DNA from 4 places in the Brachybacterium avium genome. Region 4 is predicted to be linked to each of the others. Evidence: riboswitches for the same ligand, from Rfam matches in the RefSeq annotation. Region 4 holds a riboswitch; each other region holds the start of a gene.

Region 1 (5,378 bases), 1.1 Mb from region 4:
CGGTCTGCTGGACTCGGCGGCCCGCGTGCTGCGTCCCGGCGGGCAGCTGTGGTTCGTCCACAACTCCCACCTCCGCTACCGCGCCGAGCTCGAGGCCCGCGTCGGCGCCGTGCAGCAGCGCGCCCGCGACCGCCGCTTCACCGTGCTCAGCGCGGTGCGCTGACCGGCCACGTCCCACGGGCACCGGATTGTCACGGGCACCGGATTGTCAGGATCCGTACCATTCTCGAGCAGATTCTGGTTCGGATCCTGACAATCCTGGTGGTGCGGCGGCGCTGCGGTACGGCGGTGCGGTGGCCCGGCGGTGCGGTGGCCCGGTGGTGCGGCAGCGCTGCGGCCCGGTGCCGCGGTGCGGCGGTCCCGTGCGGCGGCGCGGCCGCAGTGGTCAGCCGACCAGGCTGCTCAGCACCGAGGTGAACATGGTCAGGCCGTCGGTGCCGGAACGGGTGCCCTCACCGGGCTGGTCCGGACCGAAACCGGCCTCGACCGCGTGCTCCGGGTGCGGCATCAGGCCCACCACGTTGCCGGCGGCGTTGGTGATCCCGGCGATGTCGTGGCGTGACCCGTTGGGGTTGGCCTCGAAACCGGCGGGGCCGTGGGTGGCGCCGGCGGCGTAGCGGAACACCACTCGGCCCTCGTCCTCGAGCTGGGTGAGGGTGCGCTCATCGGCGACGTACTGGCCGTCCTGGTTCTTCAGCGGGATGCGGATCACCTGGCCCGCCTCGTACCCGCTGGTCCAGGCGGTGCGGGTGTTCTCCACCGTGAGCGGCTGGTCGCGGCAGAGGAACGCACGATGGGCGTTCTTGATCATCGCGCCGGGCAGCAGGTGCGTCTCGCACAGGATCTGGAAGCCGTTGCAGATGCCGAGCACCGGCATCCCACCCGTCGCGGCGTCGACCACTTTCTCCATCACCGGGGCGAATCCGCTGATGGCGCCGGCGCGCAGGTAGTCGCCGTAGGAGAAGCCGCCGGGCAGCACGATCGCGTCGACGTCCTTGAGGTCGCCCTCTCCGTGCCAGAGCGCGACGGGTTCGGCGCCGGCGAGCCGCACGGCGCGCAGCGCGTCCCGGTCATCGAGCGTGCCCGGGAAGGTCACCACACCGATGCGCATCAGGCCTGCGCCTTCCCGTCGGCGGCGTCCTCGACGTCGATCGAGACGACGTCCTCGATGACGGGGTTGGACAGCAGGGTCTCCGCGGCCTCGCGCAGGGAGGCGAGCACCTGCTCGGTGACCTCGCCCTCGACCTCGAGCTCGAACCGCTTGCCCTGACGGACCGAGGCGATGCCCTCGAAGCCCAGGCGGGGGAGCGCGGCGGCGACGGCCTTGCCCTGCGGGTCGAGGATCTCCGGCTTGGGCATGACGTGGACCACGACACGTGGCATGGGTGCTCTCCTGGGGGACGACGGCCGCGGGATGCGGTCCTGGCGGGTGAGGGCTGCGGGGCGGGCACGGTCGGCGCACGGGGCGGCCGACGGGACGAGCCCGACCCCTGACATGGTACCGAGCCGGAGCGTCCCGGCGGCGGGCTGCCCACCATGGGGTCCGCGTCTCGCCCGGGGCGCGGTCGCGCAGTGTGGGCGTTGTGGACTCAGCGCGGTCCGGCCCTGGGCAGGAGCCGTCCGCGACGATATGTTCGAGGCACACCTGACCTCGCCCCCGGGAGGACCCGATGAAGATCCACCACCTCGTCCATTCCTGCCTGCTCGTGGAGATCGCCGGGCGGCGCCTGCTCGTGGACCCCGGCGGCTTCAGCACGGAGGCCGTGCGCGGCCTGGACGCCGAGCTGCTGTCCGGACTGGACGCCGTGCTGATCACGCACCAGCATCCCGACCACCTCGACCGGGCACTGCTCCAGGAGGTGCTGGACCGGGCCGGCGGCGCCGAGGTGATCGCCGAGCCGGAGACGGCCGCGCTCCTCGCCGAACCCGCGGGCGATGCCGCCGCGATCCCGGCGCAGCGCCTGCTGGCCCTCGCCGCCGGGGACACGCATGAACTGCCTGCGGTCCCGGGCGAGCAGGCGGTGCGCCTCGAGGCCGTCGGCGGCCAGCACGCGGTCATCCACCCGGACATCCCCCGGGTGGGGAACTCGGGCCTGGTGCTCTCCGCCGGGGACGGTCCCCGCCTCGGCATCACCGGCGACTCGCTCGAACCGGTCCCGCAGTTCCGGGGCATCGACGTGCTCGCCTTCGCGGTGGTCGCTCCCTGGTCGAAGATCGGCGAGACCATCGACTTCCTGCGCGCTGTCGGCCCGGTGCTCGCGCTGCCGGTGCACGACGCGATCGCGAGCGACGCGGGCCGTCCGATCTTCCTGCGCCAGTCCACGAATCTCGCTCCCGAGGGCACCGAGGTGCGCGATTGGCCGGCAGACGGGGTCATCGAGGTCGGCGCGGACTGAGCACGCCCGGCCGAGCGCGCCGGGCCGAGGAGGTCGGGAAGTGAGCAAGATGCAGGAGCTGCTCGGCAGGGAGGTCCCTGCCGACCGGATCGCCCAGGCGATGCGGGCGGTGCCGCGGGCCCGTTTCCTCCCCGCCGCGCTCCGTCACCGGGCGGGCGAGGACGCCCCGCTGCCGATCGGTGAGGGGCAGACCAACTCGCAGCCCACCACCGTCGAGAACATGCTCCGCCTGCTCGAGGTGCGAGAGGGGCACCGGGTGCTCGACCTCGGAGCCGGCTCCGGATGGACCACCGCCCTGCTCGCCCATCTCGTCGGCCCCACCGGGGAGGTGCTGGGCCTCGAGCGCCAGCAGCGGCTGCTGAGCCCGGCGCGCACCGCGCTCGCCGAGACCGTGCCCGAGGGCCGGGCGAGGATCCGCGCCGCCCGGCCCGGCGTGCTCGGCGCCCCCGAGGACGCGCCCTTCGACCGGATCCTCGTCTCCGCCGGAGCCGGCCGCCTGCCGCCGGCGCTGCCCGCACAGCTGGGCGAGGGCGGGATCCTGGTCATCCCCGTCGGCCAGCAGATGCGACGGATCGCCCGCCGCGGCGACGCGCTGGAGGAGACCGTCCACGGGGCCTACCTCTTCGTGCCCCTCATCGAGGACCCGCCATGAGCCGAACCGGCCACGGAAGGGTCCGCCGGCTGGACACCGTGCACGGGAGGGACCGCTGCAGTTAGGGTGGCCCCGTGCACGGGAGTCCGGTAGGCCGGGCTGAGAGGGAGTTCTCGAACTCCGACCGTAGAACCTGATCCGGATCATGCCGGCGCAGGGAGCTCCGCCGAGCGAATGTCGCCGCGCGCCCGTGCCCGTCTGGAAAGGCACGGACCGTGATCCCCGCTTCTGACGACGCCTCCGCACCCACCACCGCTCCCGCCGCTGCCCCCGGCGGCCCGCCGCCCCCTGCGAGCCCGGACCCCGATCCCACACCCGCCCGCTCCCGACTCGGTCTGCGCGAGATCGTGCTGGTCGTCGTGCTCGGCGTGCTGTTCGGATTCCTGTACTGGGTGTTCGTCCAGGCCTGGAGCTGGCTGGCGATCGCGATGGGCCCCGCCGGTGATGTCGCCCAGCACGTGATCTTCGGCTCCTGGCTGTTGGTGGCCCCGATCGCGATCGCGATCATCCGCCGCCCCGGCGTGGGGATCCTCGCCGAGATGCTCGCCGGGACCATCGAAGTGGTGTTCCTGGGCAGCCCCGTCGGCCCGCTGCTGGTGCTCTCGGCCGCGCTGCAGGGCCTCGGCAGCGAGCTGCCCTTCGCCCTGACCCGCTACCGCCGCTTCGGCTGGGGCGTGTTCGCCGCCTCCGGTGCGCTCGGCGCGGGCCTGGTGTTCTTCTGGTCCGCGTACCGGATGGGCTGGTACGGCCAGGACCTGCTCACGCTGCGCCTGGGCATGCAGGTGCTCTCTGGGCTCGTCCTCGGCGGGCTGCTGGCCCGCGTGATCGTCCGCGCGCTGGAGCGCACCGGAGTGCTGACGAACTTCGCCATCGGTGCGTCGGCGCAGGCCGACGAGATCCCGCAGCGCCGTGTCCGCTGAGGCGGGAACGGTCCGGGACGACACATCGCGCCCGGTCGGGGCCGCCGCGTCCACCGAGCCCACAGCGCCTGCCGAGCTCGTCGTCGAGGCGAGGGACCTCGAGGTGGTGCTGCCCTCGGGCGCCGGTGTCGGCCCCTGGACCGGGACCCTGCGCGCGGGGGAGCAGGTGCTGCTGCTGGGACCCAGCGGCTGCGGCAAGTCCACGCTGCTGCGGGCGCTCGCCGGCGCGATCCCCGCCCATCAGCGGGGCCGGGTCACCGGGACGCTGCGGGTGGGGGAGATCGATCCGATCGCCGGCGGCGTCCTCGCCGCGTCCGCGGCCGTCGGATTCCTCGGGCAGGACCCGGCCGACGGGGTCTGCCTGCCGCAGGTGGCCGACGACGTCGCGCTCCCGCTGGAGAGCCGTTGCGTCCCGCCCGCGCAGATCGGCCAGCGCGTGCACCGCGCGCTGGCCGAGGCCGGGATCGATGACCTGAGCGAGCGCGCCGCCGCGACGCTGTCCGGCGGGCAGCTGCAGCGGGCAGGGCTCGCCGCGGCCGTGGTGGGCCGGCCCCGCCTGCTGCTGCTGGATGAACCGACCGCGATGCTCGACGCCGACGGGGTGCAGGCGGTGCGTGAGGCCGTCACGGCAGCCGCCGCCGGCGGCGAGGTCGCGGTGCTGCTGGTCGAGCACCGGCTCGACGACTGGGCGGGAGAGCGTGGGGTGGCGGGGCTGCCGCCGCGCACCATCGCCCTGGACGCCTCCGGTCGGGTGCTCGCCGACGGACCCACCGGGGAGGTCTTCGCCCGTCACGGCGCCACGCTGCGGGAGGCCGGGTGCTGGCTGCCGCGCGAGCTCGAGCAGCAGCTGGAGGGCGCGGCGGAGCTGAGTCCGGAGCGCTGTGCGGGCCCTGTCCGGGACCTCGCCCCGGACTCACCGGCGAATGCTGCGGCGGATCCCGCGAGGGAGCCGCTGCTGACCGTGCGGGGCGCCGAACTCGGCCATCAGGGTCGTCCGGTCCTCTCCGGGGTCGACCTCACCGTGCGTTCCGGGCAGTTGCTCGCCGTCGTCGGCCGCAACGGTGCCGGCAAATCCACCCTGCTGGGGGCGCTGTCCCGGCTGGATCCGCCGCTTCGCGGTGAGGTCGAGGGCGCTGCGGCGGGCCTGGTGTTCCAGCGGCCCGAGGCCCAGTTCGTGGCCGACACCGTGACCGGTGAGCTCGCGGCGTCCGGGGTGGATCCCGCCCAGGTCACGGCGATGCTCACCCGGCTCGGGCTCGAGGAGCAGCGGGAGGCGAGCCCCTTCGCGCTCTCCGGCGGTCAGCAGCGTCGCCTCTCCCTCGGCGCGATGCTGCTGACCGAGCGGCCGGTGCTGCTGGCGGACGAGCCCGGCTACGGCCTGGACCGAGCCGCCGCACACACCGTCCTCAA
Region 2 (5,378 bases), 1.1 Mb from region 4:
GGCATCTGGGTCGGGGCCGGCTGCGCGCTGGTGTGGCTGCTGCTCGCCACCGCCCAGACCATCACCACCCGGCAGCGCATCGCCCGTCCCGGCGACTGGTCCGAGGAAGCGATCTCCACGATGCTGGCGCATCGGGTCGGCGCGCGCTCGACCGTGCTGATGCGCCTGCTCGACGTGGCGGGCACCGTGATGTTCCAGGTCGGCGCCACGGTGCTGGTGATCCTCTCGCCGGTGCTGGCGATCGGCACGATCGTGCTCTCGATCGGTGTCGGTCTCTCCACCCTGGTGCTCCATCGCCGCTCGCCGGCCGAGCGCTCCCGCAGCCCCTGGGCCTACGCCCCCGTCGGCCTCGGGCTGCTCACCCTCGCGCTCGCCGTCTTCGGGCTGCTCACCCTCTGATCCCCGTACCCCCATCCTGCAGGAGCCGATGATGACCACTGCCCCCACCCCCTCCACTCGCCCCTCCGGCCTCTGGCTCGATCAGGTCGACGAGTCCGTCCGCATCCAGGACGACCTCTTCGGCCATGTCAACGGCCGGTGGCTGCGCGAGCATGTGATGCCCGCGGACCGCTCCAGCGACGGCGCCTTCCACGCCCTGCGGGACCTCTCCGAGGAGCGGGTGCGCGAGATCATCGAGGAGGCCGCGGCCGACGCGGAGTCCCGCGACCCGCGCGGCGAGCAGGTCCCTGCCACGGATCACCACCGGGTGGGCGCGCTGTACCGGATGTTCATGGATACCGAGGCGATCGAGCAGGCCGGCCTCGGCGTGTTCGAGGGTCTGCTGGCCGAGGTCACCTCCACCCCGGATCTCGAGGGCATCGTACGAACCATGGCGGCCCCGGACTCCGGCACCTCCGCGCTGCTGGCGTACGTCTGGACCGACGACATGGACTCGACGAACTACCAGGTCAAGATCCACCAGGGCGGGCTGGGCCTGCCGGACGAGTCCTACTACCGCGAGGAGGACTACGCCGAGATCCGCACCGCCTACGTCCAGCACCTGGCGAACCTCGCCCGCGTCACGGGGCTCGCCGGTCGCGAGGGTCTGGTCCCCGGGAGCGCCGAGGACCTCGCCGCCGCCGTGATGGACTTCGAGACCCGTCTGGCCGCCTGCCACCTGGACGTGGTGCGCCTGCGCGACCGGGAGAAGTCCTACAACCCGATGGGCTCCGCCCAGCGCCGGGAGCTGGCGCCGAGCTTCCCCTGGGATGCCTACGTCGAGGGCACCGGTGCCCCGGCCACGGCCTTCGAGGTGGTCTCGATCGGTCAGCCCGACTTCGTCGCCGCCGCCGCCCGGCTGCTGGCCGGGGAGGACCTCGAGGTGCTGCGCAGCTGGCTGGCCGTGCATGCCGTGTCCGCCTACGCGCCGTACGGTCCCGCCGTCCTGGTCGAGGAGGACTTCGCCTTCTCCGGGAAGATCCTCTCGGGAGCCGAGGAGCTGCGGGAGCGGTGGAAGCGCGGTGTCGCCTTCGTCGAGGGTGTCGTCGGCTTCGCGGTGGGCCGTGAATATGTCGCCCGCCACTTCCCGGCCGCGCACAAGGAGCGCATGACCGAGCTGGTCGACGCGCTGATGGACGCCTACCGCGACTCCATCCGGAGCCTGCCGTGGATGACCCCGGCCACCCGGCAGAAGGCCCTCGCCAAGCTCGAGCGGTTCACCCCGAAGATCGGTTACCCCGAGCAGTGGCGCGAGTACGACGGCCTCGAGCTCGTGCCCGGTGACCTGGTCGCCAGCGCCCGGGCCTCCCGCTGCTTCGAGGCCGCGTTCGAGTTCTCCAAAGTGGGAGGGCCGATCGACGAGACCGAGTGGCACATGACCCCGCAGACGGTCAACGCCTACTACAACCCGGGCGCGAACGAGATCGTCTTCCCCGCCGCGATCCTGCAGCCCCCGTTTTTCGATGCCGAAGCCGAGGACGCCGTGAACTTCGGCGGGATCGGTGCGGTCATCGGCCACGAGGTGGGCCACGGCTTCGACGATCAGGGCTCGAAGTACGACGGCGAGGGCAACCTGGTCTCCTGGTGGACACCCGAGGACCGCGAGGCCTTCGACACCCGCGCCGCGCAGCTCATCACCCAGTACTCGGCCCTCTCACCCCGGGACCTCGACGACTCCCATCGCGTCAACGGCGCCCTGACCATCGGCGAGAACATCGGCGACCTGGGCGGACTGTCCATCGGGGTGAAGGCCTACCTGGCCAGCCACGACGCCGCCGAGGTCGAGGCCGAGATCGACGGCTTCACCGGCCTGCAGCGGGTGTTCTGGTCGTGGGCGACGGTGTGGCGCGGCCGCCACCGCACCCAGGAGGCGATCCGCCGCCTGGCCGTGGACCCCCACGCCCCGATGGAGTTCCGCTGCAACACGGTCGCGAGCCACCTGGAGGAGTTCCACACCGCCTTCGAAGTCCATGAGGGTGATGCGATGTACCGCGCACCCGAGGAGCGGGTGAGCATCTGGTGAGGCCGGAGGCGCCGTTCTACGTGGGTCGCACGCGGCCCTCGTCCATCGGCTGGACCCGCATCGCGATCACTCTGGTGGCCGGCGCCGTGCTCGCGCTGCTCATGGCGCAGCGCTCCACATCGCTGGGCATGCTGCTGGTGGCAGTGCTGTTCCTGGGCCTGGCGGTGTGGACGTGGATGGGGCAGCGGACCCGCTTCATCGTGGACGGGCACGGGCTGACGGTCAGCTTGGGAGGGTTCCTGCCTCGCAAGCCCTGGCCGCTGGAGGATTTCCGCACCGTGCAGCTGCGCGAGCTGCCGCGCTCGCAGGTGGGCGTGGCCCTCGGCGGCTACGGATGGCGTCGCAGCCGCGCATCGACTCCGCAGCCCGCGGAGCTCACCCCTGTCGGGTCGCGGAAGATCTTCACCCTCGACCAGATCCAACAGCCCTACCGGATGCTGGTCACCCGGCCGGGGACGATGGTCGAGATCATCGGCCGCGGCTCCACCCACTACATCCTCTCCCCGAGGACCCGCACGCCACGGCCACCGCGGTCGACCAGGCGATCCGTTCCCGGCGCTGAACGGGTAGACTTCCCCCTCGTCATCCACTGACAGGGGAGCACCGCGAGGTGCTGAGAGTGCGCAGCCCGCGCAGACCCTCGAACCTGATCCGGCTCACACCGGCGTAGGGAGTCGGGATATCCGTGGAGCGCCGCCGGCGCCCGCGCCCCTTCCAGAGGGAAGGAGAAGTGATGACTCGTTTCCGTACCGTGGACCTGCTGGTCACCGTTCTGATCGGCGCCGCCTTCGGCGTCGCGTACCTGGGCTACGGCCAGCTGTACACGCTGATCGGACCGCTGACCGCGACGTTCAAGCCCGCCGAGGGACTGCTGGCCGGGATCTGGTTCCTGCCGGCGATGCTCGCGGGGCTCATCGTGCGCAAGCCCGGTGCCGCCCTGCTGGCCGGGCTGCTCGCCGCCGTGCTGTCGATGCTGCTGGGCAGCCAGTGGGGCTGGGGCACCGCGATCTCCGGCCTGATGCAGGGCGGCGGCGTCGAACTCGCGTTCCTGCTGACCCGCTACCGGCGCTTCGGCCTGCCGGTCGCCGTGCTGGGCGGCGTCCTCGCCGCGCTGCTGGAGTGGGGATGGGAGAAGGTCGCGTACTACCAGGAGATGAGCTGGGCCTTCTCCGGCGCGATGCTCGCCTGCTTCCTGGTCTCCGGGGTGCTGCTGTGCGGCGTGCTCGGCTGGGCGGCCGCACGGGCGCTGGTCTCCACCGGCGCGGTGGACTCCCTCGCCGCCGGCCGGGAGCACGCCCGGGTCGCCGAGGCCTGAGCAGGCGGCCCCGATCACCCCTCCCCGCGCCCCTGCCACGACCGGTCGACAGCTGACCGGTCTGACCTGGCGACCGCTGACCCGCTCCCGGCCCACGATCGCCTCGCTGGACCTCACGATCCCGGCCGGGCAGCGGGTGCTGCTGGCGGGTGCCAGCGGCAGCGGGAAGTCGACCGTGCTGCGGGCCCTCGCCGGGCTCCTCGACGAGGAATCCGGCGAGGGCACCGGCCTGCTGCCTCCACCGACCCGGCCCGGGGAGGCCGGGCTGCTGCTGCAGAATCCCGCGCATGCCGTGGTCGCGGCGACGGCCTTCCGCGACATCGCCTTCGGGCCCGAGAACGCCGCCCTGGACCGCACGGAGATCCGTGAGCGCGTCGCCGCAGCCCTCGCGGCCGCACAGGTGGGGCTGGATCCCCAGCGGGGTCCGCTCGAGGTCTCCGGCGGGCAGCAGCAGCGCATCGCACTGGCCGGCGGCCTCGCCCTCGACCCCGAGCTGCTGCTGCTGGACGAGCCCACCAGCATGCTCGACCCCGACACCGCGGACCGTGTCCGCGAGGCGATCCTCGTGGCCGCCGACGGTGCCGGTCTGGTCATCGCCGAGCACCGGCTGGGGCCCTGGCTGGCTCACGTGGACCGGTTGGTGGTGCTCGGCGAGCAGGCGCAGATCCTCGCCGACGGGGCACCGGGCGAGGTGCTGCGCGAGCAGCGGGCGCTGCTGCAGGAGATCGGGGTGCTGGTCCCCGAGGAGAAGAGCGCGGCGCGACCGGCCGCGACGCGATCAGTCGGGGCGGGGCCGATCGTCGCCTCGCTGCGCGGCGTCACCGTCCCCTCCCGCGGGCTGACCTCGCCCCTGGACCTCGAGGTGCGCGCCGGTCGCCTCAGCGTGCTCACCGGCCCCTCCGGAGCAGGGAAGACCACCATGCTGCGCACCCTGCTCGATGCGGCCGCACCGGCGACCGGCGAGGTGCAGCGGCCGGAGCCCGCACGGATCGCGGCGGTCCCCCAGAACCCCGAGCACTCCTTCGTCGCGACCACCGTGCGGGCCGAGCTGAGCGCCTCCCCCTGGGCCACCGATCCCGTCCTCGCCGAGGAGCTGCTGGAGCGCGCCGGGCTCGCGCACCTCGCCGGCGCCCATCCCCATCGTCTCTCCGGCGGGGAGCAGCGCCGCCTGGCGACCGCAGCGGCCCTCGCCCAGGCCCCGGACCTGCTGGTGCTGGATGAGCCCACTGTCGGCCTGGACGCCCGTCGGCGCCGGGACGTGCAGTCTCTGCTCGCGGACGCCGCGTCCCGCGGCTGCGCCGTGCTGGTCGCCACCCACGACCCGGAGCTGATCGCGGCCGCCGCCGACCGGTTCGAGCTGCCGGCCCCGGATCCGGCCGGGCCACCGCCCGCGCCGCGGCGTCGGCTTCCCGCCGATGCGCTGAATCCGCTCACCCTGTGCCTCATCGGGATCCTCGCCGCGGCCGGCTCCTTCGCCGTGCAGACCTGGCAGGGCGGGCTGCTGGCCCTGCTCCCTACGGTGCTGCTGGCACCGCTGGCGGTGCGGACGCTGCGCGGCGGCGCCCTGCGCCTAGCCCCGATCCTGCTCTCGGCAGCGGGGCT
Region 3 (5,378 bases), 660 kb from region 4:
CCAGGACGGTGCCGTGACGGCCCAGCACCGGCTCCAGCGCGGGCACATAGAAGGGGTAGAGCGCCGGCAGCACCAACGACAGGCTGTACCCGGCGCCGTACCCGGTCGAGCGGATCGAGGTGGGGAAGCGCTCGGAGAGATAGGCGGCGATCGGCCCGTAGGCGGCGACGGTGGCGATCTGCAGCAGCGCGGCGCAGGCGGCGGCCATCGCCAGCGTGGGGGAGGTGACCGCGAGCCACCACAGCAGCGGTCCCGTCACCGTCGCGGCCGCTCCCCAGATCATCAGCAGCCGGCGCCGCCCCACCAGGGTGGACAGGTGCCCGGCCAGCGCCATCGCCACCGCCTGCGCCACCGAGGCCAGCCCCATGACGATGGGCACCGCGATCGGCTCCAGCGGAGCATCGGTGGACAGCCGCTCGGTGAGCAGCAGCACGGTGGTGTAGGTCAGCAGCCACAGCCCCGTCATCATCGCGAACACCTGCCAGAACGCGCGCGACCAGGAACCGGTGAGCAGGCTGCGCAGGGTCGGGGCCGGTGCGGGCGCGGGCACGGGCGCAGGCGCGGTGCCCGGGCCGGTCGCGGGAAGTGCCTCCTGCTGCTGCGTGAACAGCGGGGCATCGCTCACCTGCCGGCGGTAGTACAGCAGCATGCCCACGGAGAGCAGAGCCCCGGCCGCGAACAGCACCCGCCACCCCCAGGCCGCGTACTGCTGCGGCCCGAGCAGCGTCAGAAGCATGGCGACGGCGAAGGCCACCGCCGCCTGCGCCCAAGGGGCCATCGACAGGATCAGCCCGCTCATCAGCCCGCGCCGACGCGGCGCCGACCATTCCATCGCCAGCGGGATCGCGGCCGAGTACTCCCGGCCACGAAGATGCCGCCGAGGAAGCGCAGCAGCAGGATCAGCGTCACCGTCCCGATGCCCAGCAGCTGATGGGTGGGGACCAGGGCGATCGCCAGCGCACATGCGGCCGTGCCGCCGATCGCGATCCGCGTGGTGCGGGTGCGGCCGAGGCGGTCCGAGATCCGGCCGAACACGACCCCGCCGACGGGACGGCCCATGAGCATCGCGATGATGATCAGCGCCCCGGTGGAGGCGGTCGCACCGGGCCCTGCGAGCACCAGCATCGCGGGGGCGAGGGCCGTCACGGGCAGGAACACATGGATGTTGTCGATGAAGTTGCCGACCACCCCGGCCCGCAGGGCGGCTCGCCCCGCCGGGGGCAGCTGCTGGGGTTCGGTGAGCGTCGAGGCGGCAGCGGTCATCGGGTCGCCCCGCTGAGAACGGCCTCCGCCTGGGCGGCGTGCGGCTCGAGCCGACGGGCCTGCTCGAAGAACTCCAGCTCGTGGCGGCACGCCAGGAGGAACGCTCGCGTCGCCGCGGCCCGCTGGGCGGGGGTGGCCGCAGCGACCTCCCGCTCGACCTCGCCCAGCGCCCCCTGCACGCCCTCGACGAACCCGGGATCGCGATAGGTCTCCAACCAGGCGGCGTACGGATGGCCCGGCGCGATCTCGGCCAGATCACCGCCCACCTGCGCGTAGAGCCAGAAGCACGGCAGCACCGCGGCGGCCGTCACCGGGGCGGCGGAGCCGAGCGCATGGGCGAGCAGGAAGTCGGTGTACGCGCTGGTCACCGGGCTGATGGCGGTGCCATCCTCGGCCGGTTCCGCGGAGAGCCACGAACGATGCAGCTCCGCCTCGACCGTCAGACAGGTCCGGGGGGACTCCGCCCAGAACGTGCGGCCCGAGGCGGTGGTGGACGCCTCCGCGAGGGCGGCCAGGGCGCGGGAGTAGCGGGCGAGGTAGAGCGCATCCTGGGCGAGATAGAACTCGAAGGCCGGGCCGGTCAGGCTCCCCTCCACCAGCGCCCGGACGAATCCGGAGCCCGCCACCTGCGCAGCCAGGGAGGAGCCGGCGGCCCAGAGCGCGGCGGTCCACGGGCCGGCGGGGGCGACGACCGGGAGCACCGGGGCGGTCCCGGCCTCCGTCCCGGCAGCTCCCGCGCAGGCATCGATCAGGTCCTCGGGCGTCTCGAGCCGGGCGGGGACCTCGCCCACCCGCAGCCAGGGCGCGGCGGAACCGGCCGCTGCCAGCCGTCGGCCCTGGTGGGCGTGGTCAACGGGGCCGTGCCCCGTCCCGACGTGCAGCGCCCCGCCGTGCACGATCGCCTCATGCAGCCACTGGGTCGCCCAGGCCAGGGCCGCGGCGGGGCTGTGACCGGCCCCGAGGCGGGTGGCGAGGGCGGAGGCGAGGGAGCAGCCGGTGCCGTGCGTGCTCGTGGTCTCCACCCGGGCCGAGCTCGCCCGGTGCTGCGCGCCGTCGGCCTCCACCCAGGTGTTGCTCACCTCGCGGTCCTCGAGGTGACCCGTCTTGACGACGACGGCGACCCCGGTCTCCGCCGCCCAGCGGCCGGCCTGCGCGAGCGCCTCCCCTTCGCTCCTCGCGCGCGGCGCACCGGTGAGCACCGCGAGCTCGTCGATGTTGGGGGTGACCACGCTCGCGCGACGGCAGAAGCGGATCATCGCCTGCTCGGCCGCGGGTTCCAGGAGGCGATGCCCGCTGGTGGCGACCATCACCGGGTCCACCACGAGCACCCGCGGTGGGTGCGCGTCGAGCCAGGCCGCGACCGTCTCGATGACCTCGACGGTGCCGAGCATGCCGGTCTTGACGGCCTCGAGGGTGACGTCATCGCTGACCGCGGCCAGTTGGGCGGCGAGGAACTCGGCCGGCGGCACATGGATGTCGCGCACGCCGTGGGTGTTCTGGGCGACCACCGCGGTGACGACGGCCATGCCGAACCCGCCCGCGGCGGTGATCGACTTGAGATCCGCGGCGGTGCCGGCGCCGCCGGTGGGGTCCGTCCCCGCGATCGAGACCACGCGCGGCACCGTCGGCCGGACGGGGAGGAGGGCAGAGGGGGACTGGGTGCAAGGATCCGAACTCATGCGGACATCCCTTCGCTAGTACGAACTAGATCAGGTTCCACGGGTGTCATCTCAGCGCGTCTCACGCACCCCGTGTCCGCCGACCACCCTAGAGCACGAGCTCGCAGCGGGGCCCGCCGTCCACGACGGTGAGACGTCACCGGCTGTCGGCCCCCGCTCGTAGGCTCAGGGCATGAAGATCCTGCACACCTCGGACTGGCACCTGGGCCGCACCCTGCACAAGGTCGACCTGCATGCCCACCAGGCCGCCTTCCTCGACTGGCTGGTCGCGCTGGTCGAGACCGAGCGGGTCGACGTGGTCGTCATCCCCGGCGACGTCTACGACCGCGCCGTGCCCGCCGTGTCCAGCGTGACCCTGCTGGACAGCGCCCTGGCGCGCCTGGCCGACACCGGCGCCACCGTGGTGCTGACCTCCGGGAACCATGACTCCCCGGAGCGGCTCGGCTTCGGCCGTTCCCTGATGCGCGCCGGCATCCACCTGCTCACCGACGTTCCCGGCATCGAACACCCCGTCTCCGTGGCCGATGAGCACGGCGAGGTGCTCTTCTTCGGCCTGCCCTACCTCGAACCCGACCGGGCCCGCACCGAGCTGGTCGCGGAGGGGGAGCCGCCGCTGGCTCGCAGCCACGAGGCCGTCACCCGCGCCGCGCTGGAGCGTGTGCATGAGCGCGCCGCCGCGCATCCGGGAGCGCGCACCGTCGTCCTCGCCCACACCTTCGTCACCGGCGGCGATGCCAGCGACTCCGAGCGGGACCTCTCCGTCGGCGGCGTCGACTCGGTGCCCGCCGGTGTGCTGGGAGGCCTCGACTACCTGGCGCTGGGCCACCTGCACGGCTGCCAGGACCTCACCCGCCTCGTCGGCGCCCCCGCCTGGTACTCCGGCTCGCCGCTGGCCTTCTCCTTCTCCGAGAAGAACCACCGCAAGTCGGTGCTGCTGGTCGAGCTCGGCGCCCCCGGGACCGCGGCAGAGGTCCGACGGATCCACACCCCGGTGCCGCGCCCGCTCACCGAGCTGCGCGGCTCCCTCGAGGAGATCCTCGCCCGCGCCCCCGAGCACGGCGGCGACTGGATCAAGGCCGTCGTCACCGACCCGGCCCGCCCCGCCCACCTGCAGGAACAGCTGCGCGAGGCCTTCCCGCAACTGCTGCTGACCGAATACGCGCCCGAGGGGCGGGAGGCGAGAGCGGGCACCCCGGTGGTGCGGCGGGAGCAGAATCCGTTGGACGTGATGGACGACTTCCTCGCCCACGTCACCGGCGCGGCTCCCACCGCCGCCGAGCACGAGGTCCTGGACCGCGCCTATACCGCGGTGCGCCGCCAGCAGGAGGCCTCGTGAAGCTTCACCACCTGCGCCTGACCGGGATCGGCCCCTTCGCCGGCACCGTGCAGATCGACCTCGCCGCTCTCGGCGCGAGCGGCATGTTCCTGCTCGAGGGCCCCACCGGCTCCGGCAAGTCCACGATCCTCGATGCCATCGTCTACGCCCTGTACGGGCAGGTCGCCGGCAGCGTCAGCAGCGGCGACCGGATCCGTTCGCAGTTCGCGCCGCCCACCGAGGCGAGCGTGGTGGACCTGGTGTTCGAGACCGCCTCCGGCATCTTCCGGGTGCGCCGCCAACCCGAGTTCCACCGCCCCAAACTGCGTGGCACCGGCACCACGAAGGAGCAGGCCAAGGCCGTGCTCTGGCGGATCGGCTCCCCGCAGCTGATCGAGGACGTCATCGCCGACACCGCAGGCGGGGGCAGCGGCGTCGAAGCGATCGCCGCCCGGATCGACGAAGTGGGCCGCGAGATCCAGCGCGCCGTGGGACTGACCCGCGAGCAGTTCACGCAGACCGTCCTGCTGCCGCAGAACGAGTTCGCCCGCTTCCTGCGCGCCGGCACCGGGGAACGCCAGACGGTGCTGCAGCGCGTGTTCGGCACCGAGACCTACGCCGCCGTCGAGAAGCAGCTCGAGGAGATGCGCAAGCAGGCCAGGCGCGAGGTCGACGCCGCCCAGCAGACCCTCGGCACCGCGCTGGCCCGCTTCACCGAAGCCGCCGCTCTGGAGGAGGAACCGGTCGGCGTGCTCGAGGAGCACGCCGCTGCACTGCGCCTGGAGCCGCTGGCCGGGCTCGCCGAGGAGCACCTCGCGGCGGTGACCGCCCGGGCCGACGAGGCCGGTGGCGCGGCGGAGCAGGCCGGGACCGCCGAACAGGCCGCCCGCACCGCGGCCGAGGCCGCGACCACCGCCCGCACGCGCATCGACCGCCGGCGGGAGCTCGACGAGCTCGCCGATCGGCTCGAGAAGGAGAAGACCGCCCTCGAGAGCGCGCAGACCGCCCTGCAGCGCGACGAGACCGCTCGCCCCGTCGTCGAGGTGCTGCGTCGCCGCGACGGCGCCACCACGAAGGCCGCCACCGTGGTCGAGGCCCTCGCACAGCTCGCGAGCACCACC
Region 4 (5,378 bases):
ACCTGCCGCGCTCCTGCAGCACGGGCACGACCTGGTCGACGAAGTCCTCGATCCCTCCCGGGAGGGTGGGCGGCATGAGGTTGAAGCCGTCGGCCGCACCCGCATCGACCCAGCGCTCGATCTCGTCGGCCACCGACTCCGGAGTGCCGATGAACGTGGCATGGCCACCGCCGGCGGCGAGGAAGCCCAGCAGCTCACGCACCGTCGGGCGTGTGGTGCGGATGATCCGCAGCACCGTCGCGTAGCGCCCCTTCGGGCCGGTGAACTCCTCCAGCGGTGGCAGCGGCGGGACGGGAGCGTCCAGCTCCCAGCCCGAGGTGTCCTGGCCGACGAAGAAGGCGAGCTGGCGCAGGGAGTCCTCGACGGGGAGGCGGGAGTGGAGGTCCGCCTGCATGCGCCGGACCTCCTCCTCGGTCGAGCCGACGTAGGTGACCAGTCCCGGCACCACCGCGAGCAGGTCCGGATCACGGCCCAGCGCCGTGGCGCGGGCACGGAGGTCCGTGCGGTAGGCGTGCGCGGATTCGCGGTCCCAGGCCACCGCGTAGATCCCCTCGGCCCAGCGGGCGGCGAGGTCGCGTCCCGGCTCCGAGGCTCCGGCCTGGAACAGCACCGGGCGTCCCTGCGGCGGCGTCGGCACATTCAGCGGGCCGTCGACTGCGAAGGAGTCACCAAGGTGATCCAGCGGACGGAGCAGGGAGGAGTCGGCGTACACACCCTCGGGTCGGCAAGGATGCTCTCGCGCGGCCACGAGTCCCACAGGCCATGGAGGACCTGGATGAACTCCTCCGCCGTGCCGTACCGCTCCTCGTGGGCGGGCAGCGCGGCCATGCTGTGGTTGCGGGCCTCCGCATCGGTCATCGAGGTGACCACGTTGATCCCGGCCCGGCCGTGGGAGATGTGATCCAGGCTCGCGAGCAGCCGAGCCGCATGGAACGGATCCCAGAAGGTGCTTGAGACCGTGGTGACCAGGCCGATCCGTTCGGTGGCGCGGGCCATCGCCGTGAGCACCGTGATCGGTTCCAGGAACCAGCTGGGCCCGCGCTCGGCGCCGGTGGGCGCGATCGACTGGCCGTCTGCGAGGAAGATCGCGTCGAGCCGGCCGCGCTCGGCGATCTGGGCGAGCTCTTCCCAGTAGGTGATGTCGCCCAGGCGGGACACTGCGGAGCCGGGCGCGCGCCAGGCGGCGCCGTGGTGGCCGACCGCGTGCGCGAACAGGTTCAGCCGCACGTGGCGGGTAGCAGTCGCGGCCATCAGTCCTTCACCAGCCCGCCGTCGACGACCAGGTTCTGGCCGGTGATCGCCCGCGACCACGGCGAGGCGAAGAACAGCACGGCATCGGCGAACTCGGCGGGTGTGGTCACCGACTGCAGCGGGGTGCTCTCGGCGATCGCGTCGAAGACGGCCTCGGGCGTCGCGGAGCTCGCGTCGGTGGTGCGCAGCAGGCCGCCGCTGACCATGTTCACCGTGATGCCGCGCGGGCCGAGATCGGCGGAGAAGGTGCGGGTCAGCGACAGCAGCGCCGCCTTGGCCGCGGTGTAGTCGTGGTAGGGCACCACCGGATGCTGGAAGAGGTTGGTCCCGACGTTGATGACGCGGCCCGAACCCGCCCGGTCGAAGCCCGGCAGCGCTGCCTGGATCGTGTTCAGCGCCCCCTGCACGGCGCTTGCGAACTGGGCCGAGAAGGCGTCGTAGTCGATCGCGTCCGCCTTCGCCCTCGCGTCCCCGTTGAACGAGAAGCCGCTGAGCGCATTGTTCACAACGGTGCTGACGGGCGCGCCGAACTCGGCCTGCGCCGCCTCGAACAGTGCCTCCACCTCGCCGCGGTCCCTGACGTCGGCGCGCACCGCGACCGCTCGGCCGGGATGGCGGGCCGCGAGCTCCCGTGCGGCGTCGCCGCTGGTGAGGTGGTTGATGACGACGCGGGCCCCCTCACTCAGCAGGGCTTCGGTGATCGCGCGGCCGAGGCCGCGGGCGCCTCCGGTGACCAGGACCACCTGGTCGGCGAGGGCGGGGATGCTCCGGGACTGCGCGGGCGCAGCGGAAGAGGAGGTCATGAGTGGTTCGTCCTTTCGAAGACGGGATGCGAGCCCCCGGGATGGCGGAAGGACCGGCATCCGGGCAGGGGCGGGAGAACGCTCCACAGGTGGAGGAGCGGGACGACGGGGGTCGGCTCTGATCCCGTTCTCGCGGACGGCAGGCGCAGGCCCTTCAGGCCCGGGCCGGACGGTGTCATCACTGCCTGCGATGCCCGTACATCGTGCGCTGCTGGCCGGGGTGTCACGGCAGCCGGCGCCGCATACGGCGCCACTGCAGGTGAGACCAGTGCACAGCAGCTCATCGACGACATTCCTCCGCGAGTACGAACTCGATCAGGTTCACCGGGTGTGTTCTCAGCCCTGTCGGGCACCCCGTGTCGGTCGTCGACTATACCCATGGCCCCGCCCGTGCGGCGGTTCGTCCCGTGCGGGAGCTGCGGCGACCGTGCGGAAGGAGGGCACCCGTCCCAGTGGACGGTGCGCTGCTGGGCCGGGCCGACCCGGGACGGAAGACCGTCGGCCGATCCGCCGGGATGGACCCTCGCCGCCGCCCGCCCGCCGCTGCGGGTAGGGTGGCCTGGTTCCGTGGGAGCCCGTTCGTCGGGCTGAGAGGGCCTCGTGCCGACCACCAGCACTGGATGCGGATAATGCCGCCGTCAGGAGGACCGCTCATGCAGCACGTCGCCGTCGTCGGCGCCGGGATCATCGGACTGCTCACCGCCTTGGAGCTGAGACGCCGCGGTCACCGGGTCGAGATCCGTTCCACCGGCGTGGCCGAACAGGCCACCCACGCAGCGGCCGGGATGCTGGCTCCCACCAGTGAGGTCCAGTTCGGCCAGCACTCGCTGAGGCCCTTGATGAGGAAGGCCGCGAGCCACCACCGCGCGCTGGCCGCCGAGCTCGCCCTGCGCACCGAGGAGCCGCTGGGCTACCGCGACACCCCCACCCTCGTCGTCGGCCGCGACCGGTCCGACCTCGAGGCCCTGCGTCTTCTCGCACAGGAGCAGTGCGCGGAGGGTGCCGAGGTCGAGGAGCTCACGTCCGCGCAGCTGCGCGGTCGCGCTCCGACGCTGGCCCGGCACGTGGCCGGGGCGATGCTCGTCGCCCGCGACCACCAGGTGGACCCCCGCACCCTGGTCGCCGCCGTCGTCGACGCATTGGCCGGCCCGGGGCGTCCCGGCGACGGGCCGCCCGTCTCCCTCACCATCGGCAGCCGCGTCGCCTCCACCGAGGAGATCGACGCCGACCGGATCATTCTCGCGGCCGGCCTCGGCACCACCGAGATCGACGGACCGCACCGGGTGCTCGACCTGTCGCTGCGCCCGGTCCACGGTGACATCCTGCGCCTGCACGTCCCCGCCTCCGCCCTGCTGCCCGAGGAGGACAACCTGCTGGACCACACGGTCCGAGCCCTGGTCCGCGGGCGTCCCCTCTACCTGGTGCCGCGCGGCGGCGGCCTCGTGCTCGGGGCCACCAGCCGGGAGGACGACATGGTCGGCGCGTCGGCCGGCGCGGTGCTGACCCTGCTGCAGGACGCGGCCGAGGTCCTCCCCTCCGTCCGCGACACCGAACTGCGTGAAGTGATCGCTCGCGCCCGCCCCGGCACCCCGGATGACCTCCCGCTGCTGGGACCGGTGCCGACAGACCCGCGAGTGATCGTGTCCACCGGTTACCACCGCCACGGGATCCTGCTCTCCGCCTGGGCCGCGGCGCGCACCGCCGATCTGCTCGAGGCCGATCCCGGGGCACCGCCGCCCGGGGACATGGCCGAGGAGCTCGCCGCCGTCGATCCCGCCCGTTTCACCACCACATCCCACCTCCAGGAGGTCTCATGAGCATCGTCGTCCACGTCAACGGCGAGGATCTTGACCTGTCCGACGCCGTCACGGTCCGCGACCTGGTGGCCGACCGCCTCGGCCGCGAGGTCGGCGACGACGGGCGCGCGTGCGACGGCACCCCGCTCGGCGTGGCCATCGCGGTCGACGATGCGGTCCTGCCGCGCAGCAGCTGGGCCCACACCCCGCTGACCTCCGATGCCCGGTACGAGCTCGTCACCGCCGTCCAAGGAGGATGAATCATGACCGATACCCCCGAGACAGAACTCGTCATCGCCGGAGAGACCCTGAGCTCCCGCCTGATCATGGGCACCGGAGGCATCACGGACCTGGCGGCCCTGGAACGAGCCCTGCTCGCCTCCGGCACCGCGATGACCACGGTCGCCCTGCGCCGCTTCTCCCCGACGACGCGGGACTCCGTGTTCACGATGATCCGCCGCCTGGGGATCCGTGCCCTGCCCAACACCGCCGGCTGCTTCAGCGCCCGCGACGCCGTGCTGACGGCGGAGCTGGGCCGTCAGGCCCTCGAGACGGACTGGGTGAAGCTCGAAGTCATCGCCGATGAGGACACCCTGCTCCCCGATGGCGTCGAGCTCGTCGAGGCCACCGCCATGCTCGTCGAGCGCGGATTCACCGTGCTTCCGTACACCACGGACGATCCGGTCCTCGCGCAGCGCCTCCAGGACGTCGGCGCGGCCGCGGTGATGCCGCTGGGAGCTCCGATCGGCACCGGCCTCGGCGTGCTGAATCCCCACAACATCGAGATGATCACCTCCCGCGCCACGGTGCCGGTCGTGCTCGATGCCGGGATCGGCACCGCCTCCGATGCCGCGCTGGCGATGGAGCTCGGCTGCGACGCGGTGCTGGCCGCGAGCGCCATCACCCGCGCACGCGACCCCGAGGCCATGGCCCGCGCGATGGCCCACGCCGTCCGGGCGGGCCATCTCGCGGCGGGTGCCGGCCGGATCCCGCGCCGGAGCCTGGCGCTGGCCTCCTCGAGCCACGACGGTCGCATCACGACCGCTCACCCCGCGGGGACTTCGCATGAGCGAGACCTCCCCCGCCCCGCAGTCCCTGCCGCCGCTGGTCCCCCGGGCCCGGAGCTGACGCCGGAGCAGCTCGACCGCTACCGGCGCCAGATCACGCTGCCGCAGATCGGCACCCTCGGGCAGCGACGCCTGCGCGCGGCCTCGGTCCTGGTGGTCGGCGCGGGAGGGCTCGGCTCCCCCGCGCTGCAGTACCTCGCCGGGGCCGGTATCGGTACTCTCGGGATCGTCGACGACGACCTCGTCGACACCTCCAACCTGCACCGCCAGGTCATCCACACCACGCCGGCCATCGGTACGCCCAAGACAATGTCCGCGGCCGCAGCCGTCCGCGCCCTCAATCCCGAGGTCCAGGTGCGCACACATCCCGAGAGGCTCACCCCCGAATCGGTCACCGGCCTCGTCGAGGACTATGACCTGGTGCTCGACGGCAGCGACAACTTCGCCACCCGCTATGCCGT

What was found. Region 4 has a riboswitch for thiamine pyrophosphate ahead of CFK39_RS09070 (3-oxoacyl-ACP reductase). Riboswitches for the same ligand answer to the same signal wherever they lie in the genome.
Region 1: linked by a shared signal. The riboswitch ahead of CFK39_RS04040 (ECF transporter S component) and the one ahead of CFK39_RS09070 (3-oxoacyl-ACP reductase) in region 4 are both predicted to bind thiamine pyrophosphate.
Region 2: linked by a shared signal. The riboswitch ahead of CFK39_RS13845 (ECF transporter S component) and the one ahead of CFK39_RS09070 (3-oxoacyl-ACP reductase) in region 4 are both predicted to bind thiamine pyrophosphate.
Region 3: linked by a shared signal. The riboswitch ahead of CFK39_RS06140 (bifunctional hydroxymethylpyrimidine kinase/phosphomethylpyrimidine kinase) and the one ahead of CFK39_RS09070 (3-oxoacyl-ACP reductase) in region 4 are both predicted to bind thiamine pyrophosphate.

Annotation. Positions count from the first base shown of each region.
Region 1 covers NZ_CP022316.1:887,396-892,773, reverse strand. The annotation lists gene CFK39_RS04065 (class I SAM-dependent methyltransferase) at 1-163, shown strand, start outside; gene purQ (phosphoribosylformylglycinamidine synthase subunit PurQ) at 386-1,111, opposite strand; gene purS (phosphoribosylformylglycinamidine synthase subunit PurS) at 1,111-1,383, opposite strand; gene CFK39_RS04050 (MBL fold metallo-hydrolase) at 1,671-2,396, shown strand; gene CFK39_RS04045 (protein-L-isoaspartate O-methyltransferase family protein) at 2,446-3,048, shown strand; TPP riboswitch at 3,117-3,225, shown strand; gene CFK39_RS04040 (ECF transporter S component) at 3,264-3,968, shown strand; gene CFK39_RS04035 (ATP-binding cassette domain-containing protein) at 3,958-5,378, shown strand, end outside.
Region 2 covers NZ_CP022316.1:3,094,007-3,099,384, reverse strand. The annotation lists gene CFK39_RS13860 (hypothetical protein) at 1-399, shown strand, start outside; gene CFK39_RS13855 (M13 family metallopeptidase) at 431-2,461, shown strand; gene CFK39_RS13850 (hypothetical protein) at 2,458-3,054, shown strand; TPP riboswitch at 3,046-3,151, shown strand; gene CFK39_RS13845 (ECF transporter S component) at 3,195-3,776, shown strand; gene CFK39_RS13840 (ATP-binding cassette domain-containing protein) at 3,913-5,378, shown strand, end outside.
Region 3 covers NZ_CP022316.1:1,341,669-1,347,046, reverse strand. The annotation lists gene CFK39_RS06145 (MFS transporter) at 1-799, opposite strand, end outside; gene CFK39_RS16740 (MFS transporter) at 799-1,263, opposite strand; gene CFK39_RS06140 (bifunctional hydroxymethylpyrimidine kinase/phosphomethylpyrimidine kinase) at 1,260-2,942, opposite strand; TPP riboswitch at 2,933-3,025, opposite strand; gene CFK39_RS06135 (exonuclease SbcCD subunit D) at 3,115-4,278, shown strand; gene CFK39_RS06130 (AAA family ATPase) at 4,275-5,378, shown strand, end outside.
Region 4 covers NZ_CP022316.1:2,004,303-2,009,680, reverse strand. The annotation lists partial or broken gene CFK39_RS09075 (LLM class flavin-dependent oxidoreductase) at 1-1,251, opposite strand, end outside; gene CFK39_RS09070 (3-oxoacyl-ACP reductase) at 1,251-2,054, opposite strand; TPP riboswitch at 2,330-2,421, opposite strand; TPP riboswitch at 2,612-2,715, shown strand; gene thiO (glycine oxidase ThiO) at 2,708-3,871, shown strand; gene thiS (sulfur carrier protein ThiS) at 3,868-4,110, shown strand; partial or broken gene CFK39_RS09055 (thiazole synthase) at 4,114-4,887, shown strand; gene CFK39_RS09050 (ThiF family adenylyltransferase) at 4,885-5,378, shown strand, end outside.